4 regions of the Pseudomonas sp. G3-39 genome follow, and region 1 is predicted to be linked to each of the others. Evidence: predicted binding sites of a transcription regulator. Region 1 holds the regulator's gene; each other region holds the start of a gene.
What was found. The regulator FliA, encoded in region 1, starts transcription of late flagellar genes. The targets are predictions, from matches to a motif close to CTAAAGTTTNNNNNNNNNNNGCCGNTAA.
Positions count from the first base shown of each region.

Region 1 (7,401 bases):
TGCCGACCGTGCACATTCGCGACAACCTCGATCTGGCGCCGAGCGCCTATCGCCTGACCCTGATGGGCGTGATCCTGGCCGAAGCCGAGATCTACCCGGATCGCGAACTGGCGATCAACCCGGGGCAGGTCTACGGCACGCTCAACGGCATTACCGCCAAAGATCCGGCTTTCGGCCTGGAGGCGGTGTGGATCGAAGTCAGCCAGCGCGCCCAGGCGCAATCGCTCGGTTACACCGTGGTCGACGCCAGTACCGTGGTCGCGACCCACTTGAACCAGATTCTGTACAAGCACTCCAGCGAGCTGATCGGCCACGAGGAAGTGCAGCAACTCATGCAATTGCTGGCCAAAAGCTCGCCGAAACTGGCTGAAGAGCTGGTGCCGGGTGTGGTTTCGCTGTCGCAGTTGCTCAAAGTGCTGCAAGCGCTGCTGGCCGAACACGTGCCGGTACGCGACATCCGCAGCATTGCCGAAGCCATCGCCAACAACGCCGCCAAGAGTCAAGATACCGCCGCCTTGGTCGCCGCAGTACGCGTCGGGGTATCCCGCGCCATCGTCCAAAGCATTGTAGGCACTGACTCCGAGCTGCCTGTGATCACCTTGGAACCAAGGTTGGAACAAATATTGCTCAATAGTCTGCAGAAGGCAGGACAAGGCTCTGAAGAGGGCGTTCTGCTGGAACCAAGCATGGCCGAGAAGCTGCAGCGTTCGCTCATCGAAGCGGCGCAGCGCCAGGAAATGCAAGGTCAACCGGTGATCCTGTTGGTAGCAGGCCCGATCCGCGCGATGCTCTCGCGTTTCGGCCGCCTCGCAGTCCCAGGGCTGCACGTGCTGGCCTACCAGGAAATTCCGGACAACAAGCAAGTGACCATCGTTGCGACAGTAGGGCCCAACGGCTGAGGTAGTGGTTTATGCAAGTTAAGCGTTTTTTCGCCGCCGATATGCGTCAGGCCATGAAGCTGGTTCGTGATGAGCTGGGCGCTGATGCCGCCATCATTGGCAACCGCCGCATTGCCGGCGGCGTCGAGCTGACGGCGGCACTGGATTACAAATTGTCGGCGCTGGCGCCACGGGTTCCGAACATGGAACTCGAGGACGAGCTGCGCAAGACCCAGTCGCGCATCGTTACTGCTCAGGCCGAGCTGAGCCTGCGTGGCGAAGCCGACGGCAACACCAATCGCCAGTTGTTCGCCGGGCTGCCGTTGACGGCCGGCCTGCCGCTGACTGCTGCCGAACCGTTGAGCGAACCGACTTACGCCGCCCCGGCGCGTCCAGCGCCAGCGCCTGCCCAGTCGTCCGCTGGCATCGATCCGCGTGCGCTGGATTCGATGCGTTTCGAACTGAACAGTTTGCGTGAGCTGATGGAAGTGCAGCTCGGCACGCTGGCCTGGAATCAGCTGCAAGGCAGCCGTCCGGCGCAAGCCAATCTGTATCGTCGTCTGCAACGCATCGGTCTGTCCGGGCCGTTGTCGCGCGATCTGCTGGCGATGATCACCGATATTGAAGAACCACGTCAGGCTTGGCGCATGCTGCTCGCGCACCTGGCGCGGATGATTGCCGTACCGGAAGTCGAGCCGCTGGAAGAGGGCGGGGTGATTGCCATGGTCGGCCCGGCCGGCATGGGCAAGACCACCACCCTGGCCAAACTCGCTGCGCGCTACGTGCTCAAGTACGGCGCGCAGAATGTCGCGCTGGTCAGCATGGACAGTTTCCGCATCGGTGCGCAGGAACAACTGAAGACGCTGGGGCGGATTCTCAACGTGCCGGTGACCCACGTCGATCCGGGCCAGTCGCTGGTGCAGGCGCTCGACCCGCTGCTGCGCAAACGCGTGGTGCTGATCGATACCGCCGGCTTGCAGGCCAGCGATCCGGCTTTGCGCATGCAGCTGGAAAGTCTGGCCGGGCGTGGCATCCGTTCAAAAAATTATCTGGTGCTGGCAACCACCAGCCAGAAACAGGTTCTAACCGCCGCGTACCACAGTTACAAGCGTTGCGGGCTAGCCGGCTGCATCCTGACTAAACTGGATGAGACGGCCAGCCTTGGCGAAGTGTTGAGCCTGGCGATCAGTCATGAACTGCCGGTCGCGTACCTGACCGATGGCCCACGGATTCCGGATGATCTGCATCTGCCGCGCCGTCATCAACTGGTCAGCCGCGCCGTCAGCGTGCAAATGCAGGAAGAACCCAGCGAAGAAGCCATGGCTGACATGTTCGCTGATATCTACCACAGCCCGACCAAGCAGGTTGGCTGAGGTAATGAACCGTTTTTGTACCTACATCGATGGTCTGCCATGCATTGTTCCGGTTGAGAACGCGCAGCCAGTAATGTGGCCTCCGTCTATGCAAGACAAGGTAAAGAAATAACATGGGCAGCATGCATCCCGTACAGGTGATCGCGGTGACCGGCGGCAAAGGTGGCGTCGGCAAGACTAACGTGTCAGTGAACTTGTCTCTGGCGCTGGCAGAGCTTGGCCGTCGGGTCATGCTGCTGGACGCCGATCTGGGGCTGGCGAACGTCGACGTTCTGCTGGGACTGACCCCCAAACGTACTCTGGCCGATGTGATCGAAGGTCGCTGCGAACTGCGCGACGTGCTGTTGCAGGGGCCCGGCGGGATCCGCATCGTGCCGGCCGCTTCCGGCACCCAAAGCATGGTGCACCTGAGCCCGGCGCAACATGCCGGTCTGATTCAGGCCTTCAGCGACATCGGCGACAACCTCGATGTGCTGGTGATCGACACCGCTGCGGGTATTGGTGACTCGGTAGTCAGTTTTGTCCGCGCCGCGCAGGAAGTGTTGCTGGTGGTCTGCGACGAGCCGACCTCGATCACCGACGCCTACGCGCTGATCAAACTGCTCAACCGCGACTACGGCATGAACCGCTTCCGCGTGCTGGCCAACATGGCGCAGAGCCCGCAGGAAGGGCGCAACCTGTTCGCCAAGTTGACCAAGGTCACGGATCGCTTCCTCGACGTCGCCTTACAATACGTCGGCGCCGTGCCGTACGACGAAAGCGTGCGCAAGGCAGTGCAGAAGCAGCGAGCGGTCTATGAAGCCTTTCCGCGTTCCAAGTGCGCGCTGGCGTTCAAGGCGATCGCGCAGAAGGTCGATACCTGGCCGCTGCCTGCCAACCCGCGCGGCCACCTTGAGTTTTTCGTCGAGCGCCTCGTGCAGCAAACAGCAGGGCCTGTGTTATGACCGCGAGCGGTATGAACTACTACAAGAAGTCGGCACGTGACGCGCAGTACGAGTTGATCGAGCGTTACGCGCCACTGGTCAAGCGCATTGCCTATCACTTGCTGGCGCGCTTGCCGGCGAGTGTGCAGGTTGAAGACCTGATTCAGGCCGGGATGATCGGCCTGCTCGAAGTCTCGACCAAATATGACGCCAGCAAAGGCGCCAGTTTCGAAACGTACGCGGGCATCCGGATCCGCGGCGCGATGCTCGATGAAGTGCGCAAAGGGGATTGGGCACCGCGCTCGGTTCACCGCAATACCCGTATGGTCAGCGATGCCATTCGCTCAATTGAAGCTAAAACCGGCCGTGACGCTAAAGATCACGAGGTTGCGGCCGAACTCCAATTGAGTCTCGACGATTACTACGGGATTTTGAATGACACCCTGGGCAGCCGGCTGTTCAGTTTCGACGACCTGTTGCAGGACGGCGAACACGAAGGGCTGCACGAGGATGGCGCCAGTGCTCATCTTGAGCCGTCACGCGATCTGGAAGATGAACGCTTCCAGGCGGCGCTGGCGGACGCGATTGCCAATTTGCCGGAGCGTGAGCGACTGGTGTTGGCGCTGTACTACGACGAAGAGCTGAACCTCAAGGAGATCGGTGAAGTCCTTGGCGTCAGTGAATCGCGGGTCAGCCAGTTACACAGCCAGTGCGCGGCCCGTTTGCGGGGGCGTTTGGGGGAGTGGCGAGCGCGCTGAAGGCAGTGTGGGGACACTGCGAACGAGGCTGGTGCGGTGAGAACGGCACCGGTCTTGCTCTGTTGTGCTCCAGACAGTCTTCGAGTGCTGCGCCGATTGATTGAAGTGGCGCGTCCAGGTGCTGGGCGCGTTTAAGACTGCTTGGAGGTCGAATTGAACAAAGACATGAAAATCCTCATCGTTGATGACTTCTCAACGATGCGGCGGATCATCAAGAACCTGCTGCGCGATCTCGGGTTCACCAACACCGTCGAGGCCGACGATGGCACTACCGCCATTCCGGTACTCAACAGCGGCAGCATCGACTTTCTGGTAACGGACTGGAACATGCCGGGCATGACCGGTATCGACTTGCTGCGCCACGTGCGTGCCGATGAAAAACTCAAGCATCTGCCGGTGCTGATGGTGACCGCTGAAGCCAAGCGCGAGCAAATCATCGAGGCCGCTCAGGCTGGTGTGAACGGCTACGTGGTCAAACCTTTCACGGCTCAGGCGTTGAAAGACAAAATCGAGAAGATTTTCGAACGCATCGGCTGATGACGCGCGGGGGAGCTATGGAGCATAACGAATCTTCACAGGGCGATTTCGAGTCGACCCTGAAAAAACACGCGGTCGAACTGGTCGAGAGCCTTGAAAAAGGCAGGTTCGGCGACGCTGTGCAACTGATCCATGAGCTCAATCAGACCCGTGACCGCGGCCTGTATCAGGAAGTGGGCAAGCTCACACGCGAACTGCACAGTGCGATCGTCAATTTCCAGATCGATCCGCACATGCCGCAGGCCGAGGAAGTGTCGCAAATCACCGACGCCACCGAACGCCTGGGCTATGTGGTCAAGCTGACCGAAGCCGCGGCCAACCGCACCATGGATCTGGTGGAAAGCGCCACCCCGGTGGTCAATGGCCTGGCTGAAGAAGCCCAGGCTCTGAGCACCGATTGGGGCCGCTTCATGCGTCGTGAAGTCGGAGCTGAAGAGTTCCGCGAGCTGGCGCGCCGGGTCGACGGTTTTCTGTCACGCAGCAGCACGGACAACCGTGCGGTGTCGAGCAACCTCAACGACATCCTGCTGGCTCAGGATTACCAGGACCTCACCGGTCAAGTGATCAAGCGTGTGACCCAGCTGGTCACCGAAGTCGAAAGCAATTTACTCAAACTCGTCCTCATGGCCAGTCAGGTTGACCGCTTTGCGGGCATCGAGCACGACCGTGCCGCGATGCTTGCAGAAAAAGATCCACAAAAACATCTCTCGCAGGGTGAAGGTCCGCAGATTCATGCCGATAAACGAGAAGACGTTGTGTCCGGTCAGGACGATGTGGACGATTTGTTATCCAGCCTCGGATTCTAGTGTTTTGGAATTTTAGGTTTTTTGGGTTTTTAGACCTGTAGGAGCACCCCATTAATGAGCTTCGGCGCCGATGAAGAGATCCTTCAGGATTTCCTGGTTGAGGCCGGCGAGATTCTTGAGCAACTGTCCGAACAACTGGTCGAGCTGGAAAGCCGCCCGGATGACGCAGATCTGCTCAACGCAATTTTTCGCGGTTTCCACACTGTAAAAGGGGGCGCCGGCTTCCTTCAGCTCAACGAGCTGGTGGAGTGCTGTCACATCGCCGAAAACGTGTTCGACATCCTGCGCAAGGGTGAGCGGCGCGTTGATGCAGAACTGATGGACGTGGTGCTTGAAGCGCTGGACGCGGTGAACAGCATGTTCAGCGAAGTCCGTGAACGTGCACCGATCACTGCTGCAACCCCGGAACTGCTGGCCGCCCTGGCGCGTCTGGCCGAACCGCAAACGGCCGACGAAGCTCCGGCTTCGCCAGTGGCCGAGATGATCGAAGAACTGGTCGTCGAAGGCGATTCGAGCGATTCGGGCGACATCACCGATAACGAATTTGAACAGCTGCTGGATTCGCTGAACGCCGTCAAGGCCGAAGCCGAAGCCCCGGCCGCTGCTGCACCTGCGCCGGCTGCCGATGCGGCCGCCAGCGATGAAATCACCGACGCCGAATTCGAGTCGTTGCTCGATCAACTGCACGGCAAAGGCCAGTTCGCGCCAGACGCCGTCGCACCGACCGAGGCCGCTCCAGCGGCACCGGCGGCGGGCGACAGCTCGGACATCACCGACGACGAATTCGAAGCACTGCTCGATCAGTTGCATGGCAAGGGCAACTTTGCCGTGGAAGCGCTGGAGTCGGCGATCGCCTCGGCACCGGTTGCGCCTGCCGCACCGGCGGCCGCCGCTGCCGGCAGCGATCTGATCAGCGATCACGAATTCGAATCGCTGCTCGACGAGTTGCACGGCAAAGGCAAGTTCACCGACGTTGGCGCCGCTGCTGCGGGCACCGCGTCGACTGTGGCCGCGCCTGCCGCCAAGGCTGCTGCCGCTCCGGCTGCTGCGCCGAAGGCTGCTCCCAAGCCTGAGCCGAAAGCCGAAGCGCCAAAACCTGCTGCCGCTGCTGCGCCGGCGCCGGCCCGCGCCGCAGCTGCTCCGCCGCCGGAAAAACCGGCGAGCGAAGCCGAGACCACTGTGCGGGTCGATACCGCGCGTCTCGACGAAATCATGAACATGGTCGGCGAGCTGGTGCTGGTGCGTAACCGTCTGGTGCGCCTGGGTCTCAACAGCGGCGACGAAGCCATGTCCAAGGCCGTGTCGAACCTCGACGTGGTCACGGCTGACTTGCAGACCGCGGTGATGAAGACCCGGATGCAGCCGATCAAGAAGGTCTTCGGGCGCTTCCCGCGTCTGGTTCGCGACCTCGCGCGTCAGCTGAAGAAAGAGATCAATCTGGAACTGGTGGGTGAAGAAACCGACCTCGACAAAAACCTTGTCGAGGCCCTGGCCGACCCGTTGGTCCACTTGGTGCGCAACGCGGTCGACCACGGCATCGAATCGCCGGAAGAACGCGAAGCTTCGGGCAAGGCCCGTGGCGGTCGCGTGGTGCTGGCCGCCGAGCAGGAAGGCGATCACATCCTGTTGTCGATCTCCGACGACGGCAAGGGCATGGACCCGAACGTCCTGCGTTCGATCGCGGTAAAACGCGGTGTGATGGACAAGGACGCGGCCGATCGCCTGAGCGATACCGAGTGCTACAACCTGATTTTCGCCCCGGGTTTCTCGACCAAGACCGAGATCTCCGACGTGTCCGGCCGCGGTGTCGGCATGGACGTGGTGAAGACCAAGATTTCCCAGCTCAACGGTTCGATCAACATCTACTCGACCAAGGGCCAGGGCTCGAAGATCGTCATCAAGGTGCCGCTGACGCTTGCGATCATGCCGACCCTGATGGTGATGCTCGGCAATCAGGCGTTTGCGTTCCCGTTGGTCAACGTCAACGAAATCTTCCACCTCGACCTGTCGACCACCAACGTGGTGGATGGCCAGGAAGTGGTGATCGTGCGGGACAAGGCGCTGCCATTGTTCTACCTCAAGCGCTGGCTGGTCAGCTCCGCCGCTCACGAAGAGCAGCGCGAAGG
Region 1 is NZ_CP186497.1:1,650,200-1,657,600, forward strand. Features, by position in the region: gene flhA (flagellar biosynthesis protein FlhA) at 1-899, shown strand, start outside; gene flhF (flagellar biosynthesis protein FlhF) at 911-2,251, shown strand; gene fleN (flagellar synthesis regulator FleN) at 2,365-3,195, shown strand; gene fliA (RNA polymerase sigma factor FliA) at 3,192-3,932, shown strand; gene ACOYXG_RS07470 (chemotaxis response regulator CheY) at 4,098-4,469, shown strand; gene ACOYXG_RS07475 (protein phosphatase CheZ) at 4,487-5,275, shown strand; gene ACOYXG_RS07480 (chemotaxis protein CheA) at 5,330-7,401, shown strand, end outside.

Region 2 (7,401 bases), 2.0 Mb from region 1:
AGGGAACAAGAGACCGTCGATTCTCGGCGCTTGGCAGGGTTTGCACAAAAGGATAAAAAGGATGGGTGGCATGATTAAAACTCATCATGAGAAGAACTCGCCGGGTTGGCCGGATGCCGCCAAAGGAGCTTTGTGTATGTCCCGTCGTCTTCCACCCTTGTATGCCCTGCGCGCATTCGAAGCGGCGGCGCGGCACAGCTCGTTCACCCGGGCGGCCGAGGAGTTGTCGATCACCCAGAGTGCAGTCAGCCGGCACATCAAGACGCTGGAAGAGCATTTCGCCTGCAAGCTGTTTCACCGCAGCGGACGCAACCTGCAACTCACCGAGTCGGCGCGGCTGCTGCTGCCCGGCATTCGCGATGGTTTTGCGGCGCTGGAGCGCGCCTGCAACACCTTGCGCGCCGAAGACGACATCCTGCGCATGAAAGCGCCGTCGACCCTGACCATGCGCTGGCTGCTGGCCCGGCTCAGCCGTTTTCGTCACCTACAGCCCGGCAATGAGGTACAGCTGACCAGTGCGTGGATGGACGTGGATTCGGTGGACTTCAACAACGAACCCTTCGACTGCGCCGTGCTGCTCAGTGACGGGCATTTTCCGCCGGACTGGGAAGCCAGCCTGCTGTTTCCCGAAGAGCTGATTCCTGTCGGCGCGCCGAACCTGCTGAATGACCAGCCGTGGGATGTCGCACGCCTGGCCTCCACCGAACTGCTGCACCCGACCCCGGATCGGCGCGACTGGCGCAGTTGGCTGGAGCACATGGGCCTGTCCGATCAGGTGTCGCTCAAGGGTGGGCAGGTGTTCGATACCCTCGAACTGGGGATGATCGCTGCAGCGCGCGGTTACGGTGTGTCGATGGGTGACTTGCTGATGGTCGCCGAAGATGTGGCGCAAGGAAGACTGAGCCTGCCATGGCCGACCGCGGTCGCCAGCGGATTGAATTATTACCTGGTATGGCCAAAAACCCGTCCGGGAGGTGAACGTTTGCGCCGTCTCAGCGACTTCCTGCAAGGCGAAGTGCGGGCCATGGCGCTGCCGGTGGTCAAGCGCTTGAGCTGAAACGTTAGAGCCGCCACAATGCCGGCCTTGTGCCATAACCCTGCTGTTCGCTCAAGTATTCGGCTTTACCGCCGAATACGTGCATGTGGAACCGCCGTGCAGGTATCCACGATTCACCCCCATTAGAAAATTATCCGAGCTGCGATCAAGGAGGATCGGCAAGTTCGGCCAGGAGCTGTCCATGTCTCAACCTCGCGCTCGGATCGCCTCGCAGCTGGGCCTCGCGCTCGCTGTGATACTGGCGATCGTCATCAGCGGCAGTACGGTGTTCGCCCTGCGTTCGCTGGATTCCGCCAACCTCGCCACCCGTGAAGAGCACCTCGCCAGTGAGGCGCGGCTGCTGGCCGACCAGTTGAGCACTTTCCACGGCACGCTGCGCGAAAGCACCCAGCGCCTGAGCGGGCTGTTCGAGAAGCGCTTCAGCGCGGGCCTGAGCATTCACCCGGATGAACCGGTGAACGTCGCCGGCACCCAGACCCCGGGCCTGCACCTGGGCAGCGAAGTGTTGAACAACAACTTCAAGGAAGTCGACGAGTTCAAGCAGATGACCGCCGGCGTTGCCACGCTGTTCGTGCGCAGCGGCGAAGACTTCGTGCGGGTCAGCACCTCGTTGACCAAACAGGACGGCACGCGCGCTATCGGTACTCTGCTCGATCACGCACACCCGGCCTACGCGAAGTTGATGGCGGGTCAGGGTTACGTCGGCCGCGCGCTGCTGTTCGATCGTTCCTACATGACCCAATACACCCCGGTGCGCGATGGCAGAGGCAAAGTGATTGCGGTGTTGTTCGTTGGTTTTGATTACACCGATGCGCAGAACGCCCAGTTCGACAACCTCAAGCGCTTCCGCATCGGCCAGACCGGTTCGCTGGCGCTGCTGGATGAGCAGAACAGATGGTTGGTGGCCCCGGCGGGTGTCCAGGCATTGGATCAGGCGGTTACGGTGATTGGCGCTCTGGCCAAGACCCCTGGCAAAGGTCAGTTCTGGGGCGACAAGAACGAAGATTTCTACAGTGTTTCGGTACCGTTCGACGGTGGGCCGTGGGCGGTAGTGGCGAGCATGCCGAAAGCCGAGATTCGCGCGGTGACCTGGAGCGTCGGCACGCAACTGGCCATCGGCAGCCTGCTGGCGATGCTGTTGGCGGTGGGTTCGGTGGTGTGGTTGCTGCGCAGCAAACTGGCGCCGCTGAGTGATCTGGTGCGTCAGGCCGAAGCGCTGGGCGCAGGTGATCTGAGCGTGCGCCTGAACGTGTCGAGCAACGACGAGATCGGACAGTTGTCCCGTGCGTTCAACCAGATGAGCCAGGCGCTGTCGACGATGGTCGAACACATCCGCCGCTCCTCGGAAGAGGTCAACAGCCGCGCCCAGGCATTGTCCGGTTTGTCCGGTGGTGCCTACGAAGGCATGGAGCAGCAGTCCGGCGAAATCACCAGCATGGCCGGCGCAGTTGAAGAGTTCAGCGCCACCTCGCTGAACATTGCCGACAACATGGGTGCCACCCAGCGTCTGGCCCAGGAAAACGCTCAGCAGACGCAGATCGGTCGTACTTCCATGGACGAAGCGTCTTCCTCGCTGGAGCAAATCGCTGGCGCGTTGAACACCACGGCTACCGTGATCAACACCCTTGGCCAGCGTTCCCAGGAAATCGGCGGCATTGTCAGTGTGATCACCTCGATTGCCGAACAGACCAACCTGCTGGCGCTCAACGCGGCTATCGAAGCGGCCCGTGCCGGTGAACAGGGCCGTGGTTTTGCCGTGGTCGCCGATGAGGTGCGTAACCTGGCGTCGCGCACCCGTCAGGCCACTGATGAAATCTCCGGGATGATTCACAGCATCCAGCAGGAAACCGGCAACGCCATCAGCACCATGGAGCAGGGCAACCTGCTGATGCAGGAAGGCCTGTCGCGCAACGCCAACGTGGCGTCGGCGCTGGCGCGGATCGATGAGCAGAGCCGTTCGGCAGGGCAGCAGTTCGCCGCGATTACCACCGCGACCCAGGAGCAGAGCAGCACGGCTACTTTGCTCAGCAGTAACCTGCAGAGCATTGCGCTGGCCAACAGTGAGCAGCGTGAGGTGGTGTCGAACCTCGCGGTCACCGCCAAAGAGCTTGAAAAGCTGGCGGCGGATTTGCGTTCCGAGGTTGATCGCTTCCGTTAATACAGCCTTGATATCGCTTTCGCGAGCAGGCTCGCTCCCACAGTTTCCGGGGTAGCTCATAAATCGTTTGAGCACCCGAATACTCTGTGGGAGCGAGCCTGCTCGCGAATGCAACGCCGCCGATCCATGGCAAATCATCCTATATGTCTCTCATCTTTTCTTGCTGAAACGTTTCCGCAGCGCTATAAAAATGGCACAACTCCAATAAAGGCTGCTGCCATGACCCCGTTCAAACTCGCCGTTGCATTCGGCGCACTCTCTGCTGCTTCCCACGCCATGGCCTGGGATTACGTACTCCTCGATACCAACAAGCCCGCGCAAAACTGGAGCATTACCAGTGAGCAGCTCGGGTTGAAAACCGCCAAGCCTTTCTCCGTGAGTCTGCGAACCTTGCACGGCGGACGACAGGAAGGTGTCAGCATCGTCGATATCGATAACGGCACGATGAAACTCTCGGTGGTGCCGACCCGCGGCATGAATGTCTTGCAGGCGTCGGTTGGTAACGTGCGCATGGGTTGGGATTCGCCGGTCAAGGAAGTGGTCAACCCGGCCTTCATCGAACTCAATGGACGCGGTGGTCTGGGCTGGCTGGAAGGCTTCAATGAGTTGGTGACCCGCTGCGGTTACGAATGGGTCGGCCATCCCGGTATGGACAATGGCGAGTTGCTGACCCTGCACGGCCGCGCCGCGAACATTCCGGCCAGCACTGTCACGCTGCACATCGATGAAAAACCACCCTACGCCATCAGTCTGCGCGGTGAACTGAAGGAACAGGCGTTCAAGAAAGTCGACTTCTCGGTCGTCACTGAGCTGGTCACCGAGCCGGGCAGCGTGCGCTTTGCCCTCAACGATACGCTGACCAACAACGGTGATTATCCGAAGGAATACCAGGCGCTGTATCACAGTAACTTCAGCACGCCGTTCCTCGAGCAGGGTGCACGGTTCGCGGCGCCGGTGAAACAGGTCTCGCCATTCAACGACAAGGCCAAAGCCGAGTTGGCGGACTGGCAGATTTATCGCGGTCCAACCAAGGACTACGACGAAACCGTCTATAACGTCGTGCCCTACGCCGACGCCAAAGGCGAAACCCTGACTGTTTTGCACAACAAGGCTGGCAGCCTCGGTGTCTCTGTTGGCTTCAATACACAACAGCTGCCAGTGTTTTCCCTGTGGAAAAATACCGACACCCAAGGGCAGGGCTATGTCACGGGCCTTGAGCCAGGCACCAGCTTTTCCTACAACCGCCGCTATCAGCGTCCGCTGAACCTGGTGCCGACCATTGCGCCAAAGGCCAGCCAACAGTTTCAGATCAGCTACAGCCTGCTGGCAGACAAAGGCGCTGTGGATAATGCGTTGAAGCACGTGAGCGAAATCCAGGCCGGGCGTGAAACCGAAGTGCGGCAGACGCCGCTGGTTGATCTGACTGAGCATTAAGGCGTCGCCGGACGGTACTGCAGCGCCTCGGCCAGATGTTCGCGCTTGATTGCATCGACTTGCTCAAGGTCTGCCAGGGTTCTGGCGACTTTGAGCAAACGATGGGCTGAGCGCAGCGACAAGGTCAGCCGCTCACAGGCTGATTCCAGCCATTTCTCATCGGCTGTGGATAGCTTGCAGTGCCGCTTCAGGCCTGGCAGATCGAGAAACGCATTGGCACAACGCTGACGCTTTTGCTGTCGTTCGCGTGCCTCGGCCACCACCGCTGCCGCACTGGCACTGTCCTCGCCCGGCTTCACTGCCGGATTCAACGCCGTCGCTTCCCGCGCCACCGTCAGGTGCAGATCAATCCGATCCAGCAACGGCCCCGATAGCTTGTTGCGGTAGCGCTGCACCATGTCCGGTGTACACGAGCACTTGCCGCTCGGCTCGCCAAGATATCCACAGGGACACGGATTCATTGCCGCCACCAACTGGAAACGCGCGGGAAAGCGTACGCGATCCTTGGCTCGGGCAATTACGATATGCCCGGATTCCAGCGGCTCGCGCAGCACCTCCAGTACCTTACGATCGAACTCCGGCAGCTCATCGAGAAACAGTACGCCATGGTGGGCGAGGGTGATCTCGCCGGGTTGCGGTTTCGAGCTGCCACCGACCAGTGCCGGCCCGGAGGCCGAGTGGTGCGGCTGGCGAAACGGCCGCTGTGGCCAATGAGTCAGTGGCACGCCGCTGGCGACCGATTGAATCGCTGCCACTTCTAGCGCCTCGCATTCGGATAGCGGCGGCAGCAGCCCGGGCAAGCGACTTGCCAACAAGGTCTTGCCGGTTCCCGGTGGCCCACTGAACAACAGGTTGTGCGCGCCTGCCGCCGCAATCAGCAGCGCCCGTTTCGCGGCCATCTGCCCTTGTACTTCGTTGAGGTCGGGATAAGGTTTCGCCGCATGGATCAGCCCGTCCGAGACATAAGGCTCGACCGGCGTATGCCCGTTGAAATGCGCCACCGCTTCCAGCAGATGATCCACCGCAAACACCTTCAAACCCGAGGCCAGGCACGCTTCTTCGGCATTCGCCCGCGGCACCACCAGTGCCCGCCCGGCCTTGCGCGCCGCGAGCGCCGCCGGCAACACCCCGCGTACCGGCCGCACAGCGCCGGACAACGCCAATTCACCCAGGCATTCCACATCATCCAGCGTCAGACACGGCACCTGCACACTCGCCGACAGAATCCCCAGGGCAATCGCCAGATCAAAGCGCCCGCCATCCTTGGGCAAGTCCGCCGGCGCCAGATTCAAGGTGATCCGCCGCGCCGGAAACTGCAGCCCGGAATTGATGATCGCGCTGCGCACCCGATCCTTGCTCTCCTTCACCGCCGCTTCGGGCAGGCCAACCATGGTCAGCGACGGCAGACCGTTGGCCAGATGGACTTCGACGGTAACGGCGGGAGCATCCACGCCAATCTGGGCGCGACTGTGGACGATGGAGAGGGACATGGTCGTTCCTTGAGCTGAATCGGGGAGCCGCTTCCTGCGGGTTTTTGAAGGTTAGTTGGGGAAGGGCGATCAGGCGGGGGCGAACTTTCACTGGATGTTGCGGGAAAGTGGTCAACAAATTTCGAGGCGAAAAAAAACCGCCTTGAGGAGACGGTTTTCATTTTGCAGGCTTCGGTGAGGCCAAGGCCTGCGTATCCTTTGCGGACACACTCACGTGCGATCAGGTTATGCATGTTTGCTCATTGGCGCAAGTATCAGATGGGCTTGAAAGGGGGGCAACGGTCCCGTTGATAGTGCCTCATAACGACTTGATACAAGTTGTTTAAATCGCTTTCTAAGGGCTGTCATAAAGTCCGCAATGACGATGCCCACTCATGGGGTATTCGCGAAGTGTGGCCGGGAGCGCAAAGACTTCATGTTCCTCGACACGGTGTGAGACCCGTGCCGGTACAGTATTTGAGGAACCCACACCCGGCCGCCTTAGCGGACATACTCACGTGTAGTCCCGAAGGTGTTCGTACGCCGGAAAGTGCATCGGAGGTTTGGCCCCACGCAAGGAGGGCCAAAGTATGTCTAAGTTTCTTAAACATATGTGGCGCCTCGTCAGAATCGCGTTATGGGCTTTTCGCCTGTACGAGTTTCTGCGAGACCGTTGGAATAATTCGTTGTAGAGGATTGATCTGACGGAAACCGCTCCTGCCTAGGCAGGAGCGGTTTAATTTCTTTCGCAAACTTCAAGGCACTTTGGCTCAGGGTCTGCAGACTTACTCGGCCGGCGGCGTCAGCTTGGCTTCCATCTCGGCGACTTTGGCCTCAAGGCTTTCGAGGCGAGCACGAGTGCGGGCCAGTACGACCATCTGACTATCAAACTCTTCACGGCTCACCAAATCGAGTTTGCTGAACGCACTCTGCAGCAGCATCTTGAACTGGCTTTCGATTTCGGCTTTCGGCAGCGGGGTGTCGCCGCTGAACAGGCGGGAGGCGGTGCCGCTCAGGGCGTCGAGGAAGTCTTTGGGCGCGAGCATGGAATGTGTCCTGTAAACAGTGGCGGGCAGTGTATCACGCAGTGTCTATAGTCATTGACGCAGGCACGGATGCACGCTTTTCGCGCAAGCAGACGGACGGCAACGCACCGTTGTTGTGCGTAACCGTCGGGGCTTTTTTGCGCGGGCGCCTGTGGCAGCGGCCAAGGGCTTGAAATCAGAGGAATTTGGCGAGATGGCAAGCTTTCTGCTTAGTCGGTAGTGACCCATGCACTGATG
Region 2 is NZ_CP186497.1:5,755,795-5,763,195, reverse strand. Features, by position in the region: gene ACOYXG_RS26090 (LysR substrate-binding domain-containing protein) at 137-1,057, shown strand; gene ACOYXG_RS26085 (methyl-accepting chemotaxis protein) at 1,239-3,215, shown strand; gene ACOYXG_RS26080 (aldose 1-epimerase family protein) at 3,435-4,649, shown strand; gene ACOYXG_RS26075 (YifB family Mg chelatase-like AAA ATPase) at 4,646-6,139, opposite strand; gene ACOYXG_RS26070 (accessory factor UbiK family protein) at 6,904-7,164, opposite strand.
Region 2: ACOYXG_RS26085 (methyl-accepting chemotaxis protein) is a predicted target of FliA. The motif match lies at 1,108-1,135, and genes of this name have one in related genera.

Region 3 (7,401 bases), 1.2 Mb from region 1:
GTGTACCGCACGCTGGGTTATCCGGTGCTGGAAGTCTCGGCGCATCACGGCAATGGCATGGAACAGTTGCAGAAGCAGCTCGACGGGCGCATCAGCGTGTTCGTCGGCCAGTCCGGCGTCGGCAAGTCGTCGCTGGTCAACAGCCTGCTGCCGGAAGTCGAAACCCGTGTCGGCCCGTTGTCGGAGCTGTCCGGTCAGGGCACGCACACCACGACCACCGCACGCCTGTTCCACTTCCCGGGCGGCGGCGAGTTGATCGACTCCCCGGGTATCCGTGAGTTCGGTCTGGGCCACGTCAGCCGCGCCGACGTCGAAGCCGGTTTCATCGAGTTCAACGACCTGCTCGGCACCTGCCGCTTCCGCGACTGCAAGCACGATCGCGAACCCGGTTGCGCACTGCTCAAGGCCCTGGAAGACGGCCGCGTGCAGCAGCAGCGGATGAACAGCTACCGCTCGATCATCGCCAGCCTGCCGGAAAACGGCTACTAAACATCTGCACCGGCAGCCTCTCGCCCGAGGGCTGCCGGATGTCGGACCGCGCCTGACAAATCCTCGATTCCGTTAAACGTCAGACTCTTCTGACAGACTCGTTCGCACCTGTTTGCAGGACATTTCTCTTTCACCGCCCAGCCCTTGTAGGCTCGCGTCAGATGCCTAGATTGGGGTCCTCCTTCGCACCTTCGCGACCTTCGAGGAACCCCATGCAGACCTACCATTTGTTCATCAGCCATTCGTGGAACTACGCCCACGCTCACGACAATCTGGTACGCCTGCTCGGCGCCAGACCGGATTTCAGTTTCAAGAATTTTTCCGTGCCGCCGCACAACCCGATCATGGGCGCGCAGACCGACAAGCAACTCGAAGAAGCCATCGAGAACAAGATTCGCCCGTGCTCGGCGGTGCTGATCATGGCCGGGATGTATTCGACTTACAGCAAGTGGATCAACAAGGAAATCGAGATCGCCAAGCGCATGGGCAAAGTGATCATCGCGATCAAGCCGTTCGGCGCCGAGCGTATTTCCAGCGTCGTGCGTGAGGCGGCGCACGCCGAGTGCGCGTGGAACACCAACAGCATCATTGGTGCGATCCGTCAGCACACGGCGGTGTAACCATGCGCAAGGGATTGTTTATCGGCATCAACCACTACGACCACGTCTCGCCCTTGAGCGGCTGTAACAACGACGCCATGGCCATGGCGTCGGTGCTGGAGCGTCATGCCAACGGGCGACCGAACTTCAGCAGCAAAGTGCTGACTTCAGCCGAAGAAAAACTCACGCTCAGCCACATGAAACAGCAGATCCAGAGCCTGTTCTCAGGCGATTGTGACGTGGCACTGCTGTACTTCGCCGGCCATGGTCAGTTTGACACCAGCATCGACGAAGGACTCCTGATTCCCCAGGACTATCAGCCTGGCGGAGACGGGATCCGCATCAGCGACATTCTGGAGTGGGCAGACAAGGCCCCGCACATCAAGAACAAAATCATCATTCTCGATTGCTGCCAGGCCGGCGCAGCAGGCGCCATGCGCAATCTGCGTGGCGGCAGCAGTGTGATCGGCGAAGGCGTGACCATTCTCACGGCCTGTAAAAAAGAACAGTACGCCCTGGAAAGTCGCGGTCATGGCGTCTTCACGGATCTGTTGCTGCAAGCGCTGCACGGTGGCGCTGCCAACGTACTCGGCAAGGTCACCCCCGGTAGCGTTTACTCATTTGTCGACAATGCGCTGGGCGCCTGGGAACAGCGTCCAGTATTCAAGACCAATGTCTCGCAGTTCGTGCCGCTGCGCGAGGTCGCGCCGCTGATTGCCGAGGAAACACTGCGCAAACTCAAGGACTGGTTCCCGGAGCCGAGCTTCGTTTTCAGACTCGATCCCAGCTACGAGCCCACCGAAGCGCTGTTCGACCCCGAGCACGGCGACATTTTCAAGCAACTGCAAATGTGCAATCGCCACAGCCTGATCGAACCGGTGGATGCCGAGCACATGTACTACGCCGCCATTCACTCCACGGGCTGCCGCCTCACGGCGCTCGGCGCCTATTACCGTGAACTCGCCATAAAAGGACACTTCTGATGCCCGTATTCATCAGCTACCGCCACATTGATCGCCCGCAGGCCATGGCGATCAATGCGCAATTGATGCAGGCCAACATCAAGACTTATCTCGACGTGCTGGACCCGGAGTCGCAGACCACCGACGACATCACCGGGGTGATCACCCGCAACATCACCGAATGCACGCACCTGCTGGCGGTGGTGTCGGAGAAAACCGCGCTGTCGTGGTGGGTGCCGTTCGAAATCGGCGAAGCGACGATCAGCAACCGCCGGATCTGCTCGTTCCGCACCGGGCCGGCAAAGCTGCCGGAGTATCTGGACAAGTGGCCGAAGCTGAGCACGGCCAGTGATCTGAATTTCTTCATCGATGCCTATCGTGAAGAAGTATCGAGCAAGCGCTCGATGACGCTGGATTCGAGCAACGAATCCTTCAGCGGCACCTATAAGCGCAACGCCGATCTTTTCCATGAACAACTGAAGAACCGGATTCGGCGCGGTTTCTGAGGCCAATCGACAGCCACAAAAAAGCCGACATCACTGTCGGCTTTTTTGTCGGTCACTGCTTCGGCGCAGGGGCCGGTGCAGCGGCTGGCGGAGCTGTTGGCGGAGCTGTTGGCGCTGGCGCCGCAGTCCCCGGCACTGCCGGTTTTGGTGCAGCGTCGTCGAACAGGTTCAAGCGTTCGCGCAACTCATGGGCCGGCACAGGTTGCTGATCCGCCGGCAGCGCGTTTGGATCGACCGGCGTCGCCGGAGCGGCGCCGTTCTGACCTTCGGCGGCTGGCTTGGCCGCGTCGGCACCTTGCGAACCTTCGATGGCGGCCTGGGCCTTTTTGGTCAGGACCACAATGTCGATGCGGCGGTTGACCGGGTTGAACGGGTTTTCCTTGTCGAACAGCGCCGACGAGGCGTAACCGACGACCCGCGCCACCTGCGAATCCGGATAGCTGCCTGCCACCAGCGCACGCCGCGCGGCGTTGGCACGGTTGGCCGAGAGCTCCCAGTTGCCGAAATCGCCGGTGCCGGTGTACGGCTTGGCGTCGGTGTGGCCGCTGATGCTGATCTTGTTCGGCACCGCTTTGATGGTGTCGGCCATGGCCAGCAGGATGTCTTCGAAGTAAGGCTTCAGACGCGCGGAGCCCGAGTCGAACATCGGCCGGTTTTCCGCGTCCATGATCTGGATGCGCAAGCCGTTCGGGGTGATCTCGAACAGGATCTGATCCTTGAACTTCTGCAGCTGCGGGTTCTCGTCGACCTTGTTCTGCAGTTCTTGCAGCAACAGCTCCAGGCGCTCTTTCTCGACCTGCTCGGCCATGCCTTCGACCTGCTCGGTGTCGACCGTGACCTTGTCCGGTTGCGGCTGCGACTTCACCTCAGGGTTGAGGGTGTTTTCCGGCGCCAGGGTCGGCGTGCCGCCCAGATCAATGATGTACGGCGTGCCACTTTCGGAGAAGCCGACCGGGTCCTTGAAGTAACCGGCGATGGCGATCTTCTGCTCAGGCGTTGCGGTGGACAGCAGCCACAACACCAGGAAGAACGCCATCATCGCCGTGGCGAAGTCGGCGAAGGCGATTTTCCACGCCCCGCCGTGGTGCCCACCGGCTATGCGCTTGACGCGCTTGATGATTATCGGCTGATTATTTTCCATGGCTTAGCGACCGCGAACGGCTTGTTCCAGCTCGGCAAAGCTTGGACGGTGCGCCGGGTACAGAACCTTGCGCCCGAACTCCACGGCCAGCGATGGCGGCATGCCGGAAGCCGACGCTACCAGCGAGGCCTTGATGGCTTCGTAGACGTTCAGTTCTTCCTTGGCATCGTGCGCCAGGGAATGCGCCAACGGCCCGAAGAAGCCGTAGGCCGCGAGAATACCGAAGAAGGTACCGACCAGTGCCGCACCCACGTGCAGACCGATGGACTTCTGATCGCCTTCACCCAGCGACGCCATGGTCACCACGATACCCAGTACCGCCGCAACGATACCGAAACCGGGCATGGCGTCGGCGATGCCGTTCACCGCATGGGACGGGTGCTCGAGGTCTTCCTTGAGGCTGTAGAGTTCCATGTCGAACAGGCCTTCCAGCTCATGCGGAGCCATGTTGCCGGAGGACATGATGCGCAGGTAATCGCAGATGAACGCGGTCATGCGTTCGTCTTTGAGCACGGCCGGGTACTTGGCGAAGATCGGGCTCGCGGCAGCGTCTTCGATGTCGCCTTCGATGGCCATCATGCCTTCGCGGCGGCTCTTGTTGAGGATCTCGTAGATCAGGCCGAGCACTTCCAGATAGAACGTGTGGCTGAAGCGCGAACTGAACATGCTCAGGGATTTCTTGAGCACGTGCATCGTCATGTAACCGGGGTTGGCCTGGAGGAATGCACCGAGGGCCGCACCACCGATGATCATCACCTCGAAGGGCTGGATCAGGGCGGCAATTTTGCCGTGGGAGAGCACGTATCCGCCGAGCACGCTCGCGAATACGACGATGATGCCGATAATTTTAGCCATAGGTAGAAAGTACTTATTTAAGTCGGGTTCAAGGTCATATTCGGAAGTTAAAAAATCTCTTCTTCTACTTATCGGCAAAACTGCGCCAGACTATAGCCAGTTCAGGCGAAAAGCCAATTTAGCCCATGCCGGGCGCGTCTACAGTCAGTGAAGATCTCGTCCAGACATGGCTAATGAAACGAACGTCCCACACGCAAAACCGACCACGCTCGAGGGCTGGGTCAAACTGCTCGATGGCGTGCGCCTGCCCGTGCCGCAAGAGGCGCACGACAAGGTTTGCCGGGCGATCCGTGACAACCGCAGCTCGCTGCGCGATATCGCCGACCTGATGCAGGACAGCCCGGCGCTGGCCTTGAGCATCATCCGTGAGGCAAATCGTCACACCCATGGCACCATGGCCGCTCCAGCGGAAAATCTCGAGGTGGCGATCAACCGTCTGGGCCTGGCGCGTACCGAAGAATTGCTCGTACGTCTGCCCGTCGATTCGCAGATGCAGATCCCCAAGGCCTTGCGCCAACTGCAGATGATCAGCCAGCACGCGACACAACAGGCCAACGGTTTTTTTGCCAGTCGCCTGGCGCGCCTGTGGCAGGACATTCACTGGGGCAGCCTGTTGTTTCTGTCGCCGTTATGGCCGCTGGCGCTGACGTTTCCCGAATTGCTCGAAGAGTGGGAGCTGCGGGTTATCCACAAGGGCGAATCGGCGCGCACGGTCGAGAAGCAACTGTTTGGCGTGCGCCTGCTGAAGATCGCCGAAGCGCTGGTACAAGTCTGGCACCTGCCGATCTGGGTGCAGCAGGGTTATAAACTGCTGCTCAGCGAACAGCGCGAACTGGTGAAAGTTCTGCGCATCGCCCGCGACAGCGAACATCCGTTGCGCCAGCAGAATCGCCTCGACGACGATCCGACCCTGCGCCGCTGGCTCAACCAGCCGGCCAACACCGTGTTGCTGGCCAACGGCCTGGCGCTGTCGGCACAACAGGCCTGGGACAGTCCGCACAGCGAGCGCTGGCAGTACCTGACCAGCCTTTATCTGCAAATCTCGATGGACGAAGTGCAGCAGCAGTTGCACCAGCAAGCCGCCAACAGTGCGCGCCAGCATGCCATGCCCGATCTGTGGCACCCGGCCGTTTCATTATTATGGCCATGGGGCACCCATCGCTTGCCGGCCGGGATGCTGCCGGCGGCGGCGCCGAATGCCGAGGATCTGACTCAATGGCGCCGGCAATGCGCCGAACTGCTGGCCGAGCCGAGCCGCTTCACCAATGCCATGAGCCTGACCGTCGCCGCCCGTGATGCGCTGGTCGCCAGCGGCATGCGCCGGGTGATGATTCTGATGGCCGACCGCACGCAATCGAATCTGCGGGTCAACCAGACCTTCGGTTTGCCGAAGGAAGCCGCCGCGCTGAATTTTGTCGTCAGTCAGAGCAAAGTCTTGAAGCGCCTGCTCGCACAACAGGCACAGGTGCGGATCAACCCCGAGAACAACGCACAATTTTCCGCATTGTTGCCGCCGGGCCTGCGTGCGCTGTTCCGTGGCGAGCATCTGTTCCTGCGTTCGCTGGTCAATAACGGCCGGGTGATCATGATCGTCGTCGCCGACCAGGGCGGTGGGCCGTTCGCCGACATCAGCGTGCAGGCTTTCGGCAAAACCGCGCAGTGCATCGAAAAGGCCCTGCACAGCTTTAGCAGCCGTGGCCGATGAGGCTGCGCTACAATCCCCCCCTTTGTGCTCTGGAGACCTCACATGTCTGACTTCTCTGGCTTGCCGCTCGTCATCGAACCGAGCGACCTGCTCCCTCGGCTGGATGCCAGCGAACTGATTCTGGTGGACCTGACCAGTGCCGCCCGCTATACCGAGGGCCATCTGCCCGGCGCACGTTTTGTCGACCCCAAGCGCACCCAGCTCGGCCAGCCGCCGGCGCCGGGGCTGCTGCCGGCCAAAGCCGATTTGGAGGCGTTGTTCGGTGAGTTGGGCCATCGTCCAGACGCGGTCTACGTGGTCTATGACGACGAGGGCGGTGGCTGGGCCGGGCGTTTCATCTGGCTGCTCGACGTGATCGGTCACGACAAATACCACTACCTCGACGGCGGTCTGCCGGCGTGGCTGGAAGCCGGCATGCCGATGTCGATCCAGGTGCCGCCTGCGGTCGGCGGCCCGGTGGCGCTGACCCTGCACGACGAGCCGACGGCAACCCGCGAATACCTGCAAAGCCGTCTCGGCGCCGCCGATCTGGCGATCTGGGACGCACGCGGGCCGCTGGAATATTCCGGTGAGAAAGTGCTGGCCGCCAAGGGTGGACACATCCCCGGCGCGGTGAACTTCGAATGGACCGCCGGCATGGACAAGGCGCGTCAATTGCGGATTCGCACGGACATGCCGCAGATCCTCGAAGACCTCGGGATCACCAAGGACAAAGAAATCATTACCCACTGCCAGACCCATCACCGGTCGGGCTTCACTTATCTGGTGGCCAAGTCCCTCGGTTATCCGCGGGTCAAGGGCTACGCCGGTTCCTGGGGCGAATGGGGCAACCACCCTGACACGCCTGTCGAGATTCAAGGTTCTAAGGACAACTAATGAAAGAGCGTCTGTTTATCCTCAGCCAGTACTTGCTGCCTCATCACCTGCTGTCGCGCCTGGCCGGCTGCGTCGCCGAGTGCCGCGTGCGCTGGTTCAAGAATGCCTTCACCCAGTGGTTCGCCAAGCGTTATCAGGTGGACATGTCGCAAGCGCTGGTCGAAGACCTGACCGCCTATGAGCACTTCAACGCGTTCTTCACCCGAGCCCTGAAAGACGGCGCGCGGCCACTGGATCAGACCCCGGGCGCGATCCTCAGCCCGGCCGA
Region 3 is NZ_CP186497.1:486,149-493,549, reverse strand. Features, by position in the region: gene rsgA (small ribosomal subunit biogenesis GTPase RsgA) at 1-489, shown strand, start outside; gene ACOYXG_RS02195 (TIR domain-containing protein) at 702-1,109, shown strand; gene ACOYXG_RS02190 (caspase family protein) at 1,112-2,071, shown strand; gene ACOYXG_RS02185 (toll/interleukin-1 receptor domain-containing protein) at 2,071-2,556, shown strand; gene motB (flagellar motor protein MotB) at 2,609-3,697, opposite strand; gene motA (flagellar motor stator protein MotA) at 3,701-4,552, opposite strand; gene ACOYXG_RS02170 (HDOD domain-containing protein) at 4,719-6,257, shown strand; gene rhdA (thiosulfate sulfurtransferase) at 6,300-7,133, shown strand; gene asd (archaetidylserine decarboxylase) at 7,133-7,401, shown strand, end outside.
Region 3: motA (flagellar motor stator protein MotA) is a predicted target of FliA. The motif match lies at 4,621-4,648, and genes of this name have one in related genera.

Region 4 (7,401 bases), 1.2 Mb from region 1:
ATCCTAGAGCGGGCGAGAGCAAACGGATAAATTGTTCGACAATCGGTTGGCAGGCAGCGAAATCCGTGGTGTGCAGGCAGGAACGCACCGACGAAGGGCAGGTTTTTTTGAGGGAGAGGGCTAAAACGGTGACTGGTTGGTCACGATTTTGTGCTGGTGGAATGGCAGGGTGCACTGTTGTGGTGCGGTCAATTTGTTGATGTGTTGTCTATTAAGGCCCCTTCGCGAGCAAGCCCGCTCCCACAGTTGATTTGTGTACGACGCATTTCCAATGTGGGAGCGGGCTTGCTCGCGAAGGCGTCAGTCAATTCACCGCAATCGAAATGTTGCGATCAATTCAACAGGCGCAGCGGATGCCCGGCGGCCCACCCCTGAATATCCTCGATCATCTGCGCAAAGAACTGCGCATAGTTCTGCCGGCTGACATACCCCACATGTGGCGTGGCCAGCACATTGTCCAATGTGCGAAACGGGTGCAGTTCAGGCAGCGGCTCCTGATCGAATACATCCAGCGCCGCGCCGGCGATCTTCTGTTTCTGCAACGCCTTGATCAGCGCCGCTTCATCGACGATCGGCCCACGGGCGGTGTTGACCAGCAGCGCGGTGGGTTTCATCCAGTCCAGCGCCTGTGCGTCGACCAGCCCGCGGCTGCGCTCGCTGAGTACCAGATGCACCGAGAGCACGTCGGCCTGTTCGAACAATTCCTGCTTGCTGACGTAGGTCACGCCGGCCTGCTGTGCGCGTTCGGCGGTGAGGTTTTCGCTCCAGGCAATCACGCGCATGCCGAACACCTGGCCGAATTGCGCGACCTTCTGGCCGATGCTGCCCAGACCGAGGATGCCCAACGTCTTGCCGTGCAGGTCACCGCCCAGCCCTTGCTGCCAGCCACCGGCGCGCAGGGAATTGGCTTCGTTCAGCAGATTGCGCGTGGCCGCCATGATCAAGGCCCAGGTCAGTTCCGGCGCCGCGTGTTTGTAGCTGTCGGTGCCGCAGACCTTGATCCCGAGGCTGGCGGCCGCCGGCATGTCCAGCGCTGCGTTACGCATGCCGCCGGTGACCAGCAGCTTGAGGTTGGGCAGGCGCTGCAGCAGGTCCTGGTCGAAACGCGTGCGCTCGCGCATCACGCAGATCACCTGGTACTGGCCCAGTCGCTCGGCCAGTGTGGCGTTGTCTGCCGGGTAGTCATGCACAAACGTCACTTCGCCAATGCTGTCGAGCACCGACCAGTCGACCACGTCCCGTGCCACGTCCTGCCAGTCATCGATCACTGCAATCTGCACCGCCATCAGCCTTACCTCATCAACGAACGGGATTGGTGTTGTTCAGCCAGCCGAGCAAGGCCTGGTGAAACTTCGCCGGTTCTTCCATCTGCGGCGCGTGGCCGAGGCCGGGGAATTCCACCAGTGTCGATTGTGGAATCAGCTTGGCGACCTGCTTGCCGAGCACCTCATAGTGGCCGATTTTCGCCTTGACCTCGGGGGACGCGAGGTCCTTGCCGATGGCCGTGGTGTCGGACGTGCCGATCAACAGCAGGGTCGGCATCTTCAGGTCCTTGAACTCGTAGTACACCGGTTGGGTGAAGATCATGTCGTAGATCAGCGCGGAGTTCCACGCCACCTGGGTTTTGCCCGGGCCATTGCTCAGGCCGGCGAGCATGTCGACCCAGCGGTCGAATTCGGGTTTCCAGCGCCCGTCATAATAGGTGTTGCGCTCGTAGTCGCGAATGCCTTGGGCGGTGACTTTGAGTTCGCGCTGATACCACTGATCAACGGTGCGATACGGCACGCCGAGGGCTTTCCAGTCTTCCAGGCCGATCGGATTGACCAGCGCCAGTTGTTCGACCTGATCCGGGAACAGCAGCGCGAAGCGAGTGGCGAGCATGCCGCCGGTGGAATGGCCGAGCAGGGTGGCTTTCTGAATGCCGAGGGCCTTGAGCAGCTGTTGGGTGTTGGTCGCCAGTTGCTGGAAGCTGTACTGGTAGTGATCGGGTTTGCTGGAGGTGCAGAAGCCGATCTGATCAGGCGCGACGACCCGATAACCGGCCTCGCTCAAGGCCTTGATCGAACTGTCCCAGGTGGCGGCGCAAAAATTCTTGCCGTGCATCAGCACCACGGTGCGCCCGTTGGCCTTGCCGTGGGCGGCGACGTCCATGTAACCCATTTGCAGGGATTTACCCTGGGACTGAAAGGCAAAGTGTTTGAGCGTGTAGGGGTATTGGAAACCTTGCAGCTCCGGGCCATAGGTCTGGCCATCGGCGGGTGCAGTTTCAGTGGGCGCGGCAGCGTGGGCGAACAGCGGCAGCGCAGCAGTCAGGACCAGGCCGGGCAGCCAGCGGGATAGCGTGACGGACATAAGGGCAAACTCCATGGAAATCGGCCGATGCTGGAACGCCCGGATTAGGGCGACGTTAACCACAGGCAACGCGATGGCCGGAATGTTCAACCCAGCCAGCCCAGGGTCAGCATCGCCACCACGGCGTAACGCGCAGCTTTGGCCAGCGTGACGATCAGCAGAAAGCGCCCGAGCGGCTCGCGCATGACGCCGGCGATCAGGGTCAGGGGATCGCCGATCACCGGCAGCCAACTCAGTAGCAGCGACCAGTGACCATAGCGCTCGTAGTGTTTGCGCGCGGTGGCCATGTGGTTCGGGCTGACGGGGAACCAGCGTCGATCCTGAAAGCGTTCGAGGCCGCGCCCCAGCCACCAGTTGACCAGCGAACCGAGGACATTGCCCAGCGTCGCCACGCCCAGCAGGCCCCAGAGCCAGTAACGGTCGCTGGCGATCAGCCCGACCAGCAGCGCTTCGGATTGCAGCGGCAACAGCGTCGCAGCGCCGAACGCCGCCGCGAACAGCCCGACATAACCGGCAGCCATCAATGCGCCGGGTAGTCTGCCACCACCACATCCGTGCCGTCCTTTTTCAGGCCGATCACTTGATAGGCATCGCTCATACCGTCCATTTCCATGCCTGGCGAACCCATGGGCATGCCCGGTGCGGCGATACCCAGCAGATCGTCGCGCTTGCTCAGGGCCAGCACTTGTTCCGCCGGCACGTGGCCTTCGACGAACTTGCCGTTGATCAGCGCGGTATGGCACGAGCCCAGGCGGGGTGGCACGCCGTGTTGCTGCTTGAAGCTGCTCATGTCGCGTTCGACATGGTCTTCGACTTTGAAGCCGTTGGCTTCGAGGTGGCTGATCCATTTCTTGCAGCAGCCGCAATTGGCGTCGCGGTGCACTTCGATCGGGATCAGCTCGGCGGCCTGGGCCAGGGAGGACAGGAGCAGGGCGCTGAGGGCGGCCAGTCGCAGGGAGGTTCGCATGGTGGGCTCTCGACAAGGATGACGGTCAAAAAGGAAAGTATTTTGACCGGATTATCCTGCCGGGCATCAACGGAGTGTTTCAAGTTGATACAAGGCAGGCTGGCAGGATGATCCTGGATCAAGCCTGACAGCCTGCTGAGCGGGAGATTACAAATCTGTCAGGCTCAACGAACCTTGAACCGCCCCATGATCGCGCTCACCCGGTTGTTGGCTTCCAGCAACTGGCGGGTGTTGAGTTCGCTGGCCTGGCCGCTGTGCACCAGTTCTTCGACCATGTGCCGGATCTGCACCATGCTGCGGTTGATCTCTTCGGTGACCGCACTCTGCTGTTCGGCAGCGGTAGCGATCTGCGTGCTGAGGCTGTTGATGTGGCTGACCGAGCCGGCCATTTCATCCAGACCGGTGTTGACCCGCGCCGTGGCGTCGGCGGCGGACTGGCAGCTGGCCTGGGTGTTTTCCATGGCGCTGACCGACGAGCTCACGCCTTGGGTCAGGCGGGTCAACATCTCGTTGATTTCCGAGGTGCTGGCCTGGGTGCGAGCGGCGAGGGCGCGGACTTCGTCGGCGACCACGGCAAAGCCGCGACCCTGTTCACCGGCCCGGGCGGCTTCGATGGCGGCGTTGAGCGCCAGCAGGTTGGTCTGCCCGGCGATTGCGCCGATCACCCCGAGAATCTCGGTGATGCGCTGCGCGTCCTGCTGCATGTTCTCGACTTTCTGGGTGGCGCTGGCCACTTCGTCGATCAAGGCCACCACGCTGTTGGTCGCTTCACCGACCACCACCCGTGAGCGATCGGCGTTTTCGTTGGCGCGCTGGGTGAACGCAGCGGTTTCAGCGGCATTCTGCGCAACGCTTTCGGCCGTCGAACTCATTTCGGTGATGGCGGTAACGGTCTGATCGGTTTCCGAAGCGTGGCGCAGCAGAATCTGGCTGGTGTTGGCCGACGTACGCTGCAGGTCGTCCAGGCTCGAAGCCATGGCGCCGGTGGCCTGGGTGACTTCACCGATCATGTTCTGCAGGTAGGCAATAAAGGTGTTGACCGAGTGGCCGATGGCGCCCAGTTCGTCTTCGGCACGGATGGTGATGCGCCGGGTCAGGTCGGCATCGCCGCTGGACAGCAAGTCGATGTTGGCCTTCAGCGCTTTCATCCGCGACACCAGTTGGCGGATCGCATACACCTGCAACAACACCAGCAGGATCACCAGCGGAATCTGCAACAGGCTCAGGCTGCTGAGCACGTCGTCACGCTGGGCGGTGAGCATTTTCGTTGGCAGGGCGGTGGCGAGGAACCACGGCGTGCCTTCGATCGGGCGCATGAAGAAGGTGCTGGCTTCGCCGTTGTTGTCGAACTCGACGCGTTGCGCCTGATCGCGGTTTTGCAGGCCGGCCTTGACCTGACTGGCGAAGGTCGAACCGGCGGCCAGTTCGCTGATGTTCTTCAGCACGATCGGGCCGCTGATGCGCGAGCTGTTGCTGATGATCTTGCCGTCGGCCTCGACGATCAGCATTTCGGCGTTGAGGTCTTTTTCCTTGCGCGCCACCAGATCGTTGAAGAAGCCCAGCGTCACGTCGATGGTCGACACGCCCCACGCTGCACCGTTTTTCTGGATCGCCATGGCGCAGTTGGTGCGCGGCTCGGCACTCGCGTCATCTTTATAGGCCGCAGCCCAGGCACATTGGCCGCGCGGAGTCTGCATGCCGCCCTTGTACCAGCTCTGGTCGTAGTAGTTGGGCGCCGCGTCGCTGTTCCAGAAGGTATTCACCGCCAGTTTACCCGAGGCGTCGCGGTGCCAGAACGTGCTGAACTTGTTGCGCCCGGCCTCACGCTGACCCGGCAGTGGCCAGATCCCGCCGCCGAAGACTTTCAGCTCGCCGTATTGATCCACCAGGCCCGGCAACACTGTGTCGATGGCCGCGCTGTCGAGCAGGGGAATGGTCTGGGTGATGCTGCGCTGTTGCGCCTGGACTTTGTTCAGTTCGCCCTGAATCTGTTCGGCGACTTCGGCAATCCGGTTGAGCACCACCTGTTCTTCGGTATGCCGCAGCTTGGGGGCAACCAATTGGCTGATACCGACCACGGTCAGCACCGACAGCAGCAGGATGAACAGAACCAGAAATAACGTGTAGCGAGCCTGAATGGTGCGGAATGCGGGCATGGATACCGGTCCTTGAGCTGCGATTCTTATTGTGGGGTCGAGGGAAAAACGGCGGGGTCACACCAGCGTATCGTCGGCGAACGGGGAAGCTTTAAGTACTTTGGTGCAAGAAAGTGTCGGGCTGACGGAAGGTGCGTGTCGACTCCGATACAAATGGCTTGACCCTCTTGTCAGCCAGCGCAAAAAAAGCTTCGCGAGCAATCGTCAAACTGCCATGAAACCGCGGCACCGTGAGCTTCTGGCAATTTGTATCGAGAATGTACAAAAATTGTAAGCGACCGCACTAAAAGGGTTGGTGCCACCAGTTCGCCGGTAGATACTTCCCGGCATTCAAGTAGTCCAGCAAGGACATTTCATGGTTATTTCACAGGGAGTCTTCTCATGACGATCGGCATTGTCGGCGGCTGGGAGAGCAAGGCAGGGGTGCTGGTTCGCAATACAGGCGCGAAGAAGGAGGTCAAGCAAAGCCTCAAGGTGCAGCAGATGCTCGCCAAGGTCGGCACCAATCCGACCGCGCTGAACACTGCCGAAATGGATAAGCAAGGCCTGCGCAAAAATATCAAGGGGTTCGATCCGGCGAATGTCTCGGTCAAGCAACTGAGCAATCTGAGTGTTTTCCTGCGTGAGCGCGGGCTGATTTCCGACATCACCTCCTTTACATTGCTCAATGCCGGCGACAAGTTCGACCGTTTCGGCGTGACCAAAGACCCTGATGCAAAATTCAATGCGCTGGAGTATTTCGCCACCCAGCTCGACGCCATTCAGAACAATGGCCTCAATGGCAATGCCTACGGCAAGAACCTGATCCCTGAATACAAAAAGGCGATCTATGTGCTGCAGAACCTGAAAACCTACGGTGAAGGCAACGCGGCGAAACCGGTGGATCAAGGCGTCAAGTCCAAGGCCTGAGCCGGTCACCCACGGCCCACCCATTGATTGGGTGGGCCGTTTTCGTTTTTAGTCCTGATACCTTTCGCCGGCCTGCTGCGCCTGATCCTGCAGGTGCTGCATGTGTGGACAGTGCAGACTCAGCGTGGAGGCCTGGTAGCCACGATGAAACAGTGCCAGCCAGCCGTCACTGTGGTCATCGGGGACAATCCCGGTGAAAGCGAAACCGGCATCGGCCAGTTTGCGCAGCGCGCTGGAAAACCCTTGGGCGAGTCTGAGTCTGATCGAAATCAGCCAGTGCGCCGGCAGTTGTCCCAATTGCTCGAGCAGGTTGTCATCGAGGGCCTTGAGCAGCAGGTCGTAGCGCCCGGATACGTGATCGAAGCGGATCTTCGGGCCTTTCCATGGCACGGTATGGTCGGTGGTACCAAACACCGCCTCCAGACGCGACATCAGCTCGCGGCAATCCTGCGGCCAGGCGAGTGCCGGCAGCGGGCGCCGATAACCGTCGATGCTGCAGTGGCCCACAACAATCGTCTCCCGCCCGGTTCCACCGAACGGCGAAGGCGCGTAATCGGGCAACAGACCACAGCTGTGAAACCCCAGGCCGGCGGCCATGCGCTGCGTATACGGGTGATGCGTGACCTGTTTGATCGTCACGCCTCGGCAATCCAGCGCCTGGGCATGAATCAGCAGTTGCTGACCCAACTGGGTGGCGATGTTTTGCCCGCGAGTGTCCGGGTGCACCACGGTCAGTGCCAGCTCCGCCAGTGCGGTTCGGCCAGATTGGCGAAACAACGTGGCATGCCCGCAGATATGCTCGTTTACCACCGCCACCAGCGAGTGCCAGCGACCGACACTGTGGTTCTGGCTGATCATCCAGGGCAGATACACGTGGGGTTGAGGATAATGAACGCCGTAGATTTCTTCGAACAGGCGGCTTACTGCCGGCGCATCGGCGACGCGATAGCGGCGGATGATTGTCGTGTCCATCACGCTTGCCCCTGCTGCGGATGCTCGTAAACCCGTCGATCCACG
Region 4 is NZ_CP186497.1:2,819,799-2,827,199, forward strand. Features, by position in the region: gene ACOYXG_RS12460 (D-2-hydroxyacid dehydrogenase family protein) at 333-1,286, opposite strand; gene ACOYXG_RS12465 (alpha/beta fold hydrolase) at 1,300-2,352, opposite strand; gene ACOYXG_RS12470 (YqaA family protein) at 2,439-2,873, opposite strand; gene ACOYXG_RS12475 (DUF411 domain-containing protein) at 2,873-3,319, opposite strand; gene ACOYXG_RS12480 (methyl-accepting chemotaxis protein) at 3,484-5,475, opposite strand; gene ACOYXG_RS12485 (hypothetical protein) at 5,857-6,384, shown strand; gene ACOYXG_RS12490 (GNAT family N-acetyltransferase) at 6,433-7,356, opposite strand; gene ACOYXG_RS12495 (phenylacetate--CoA ligase family protein) at 7,356-7,401, opposite strand, start outside.
Region 4: ACOYXG_RS12480 (methyl-accepting chemotaxis protein) is a predicted target of FliA. The motif match lies at 5,543-5,570, and genes of this name have one in related genera.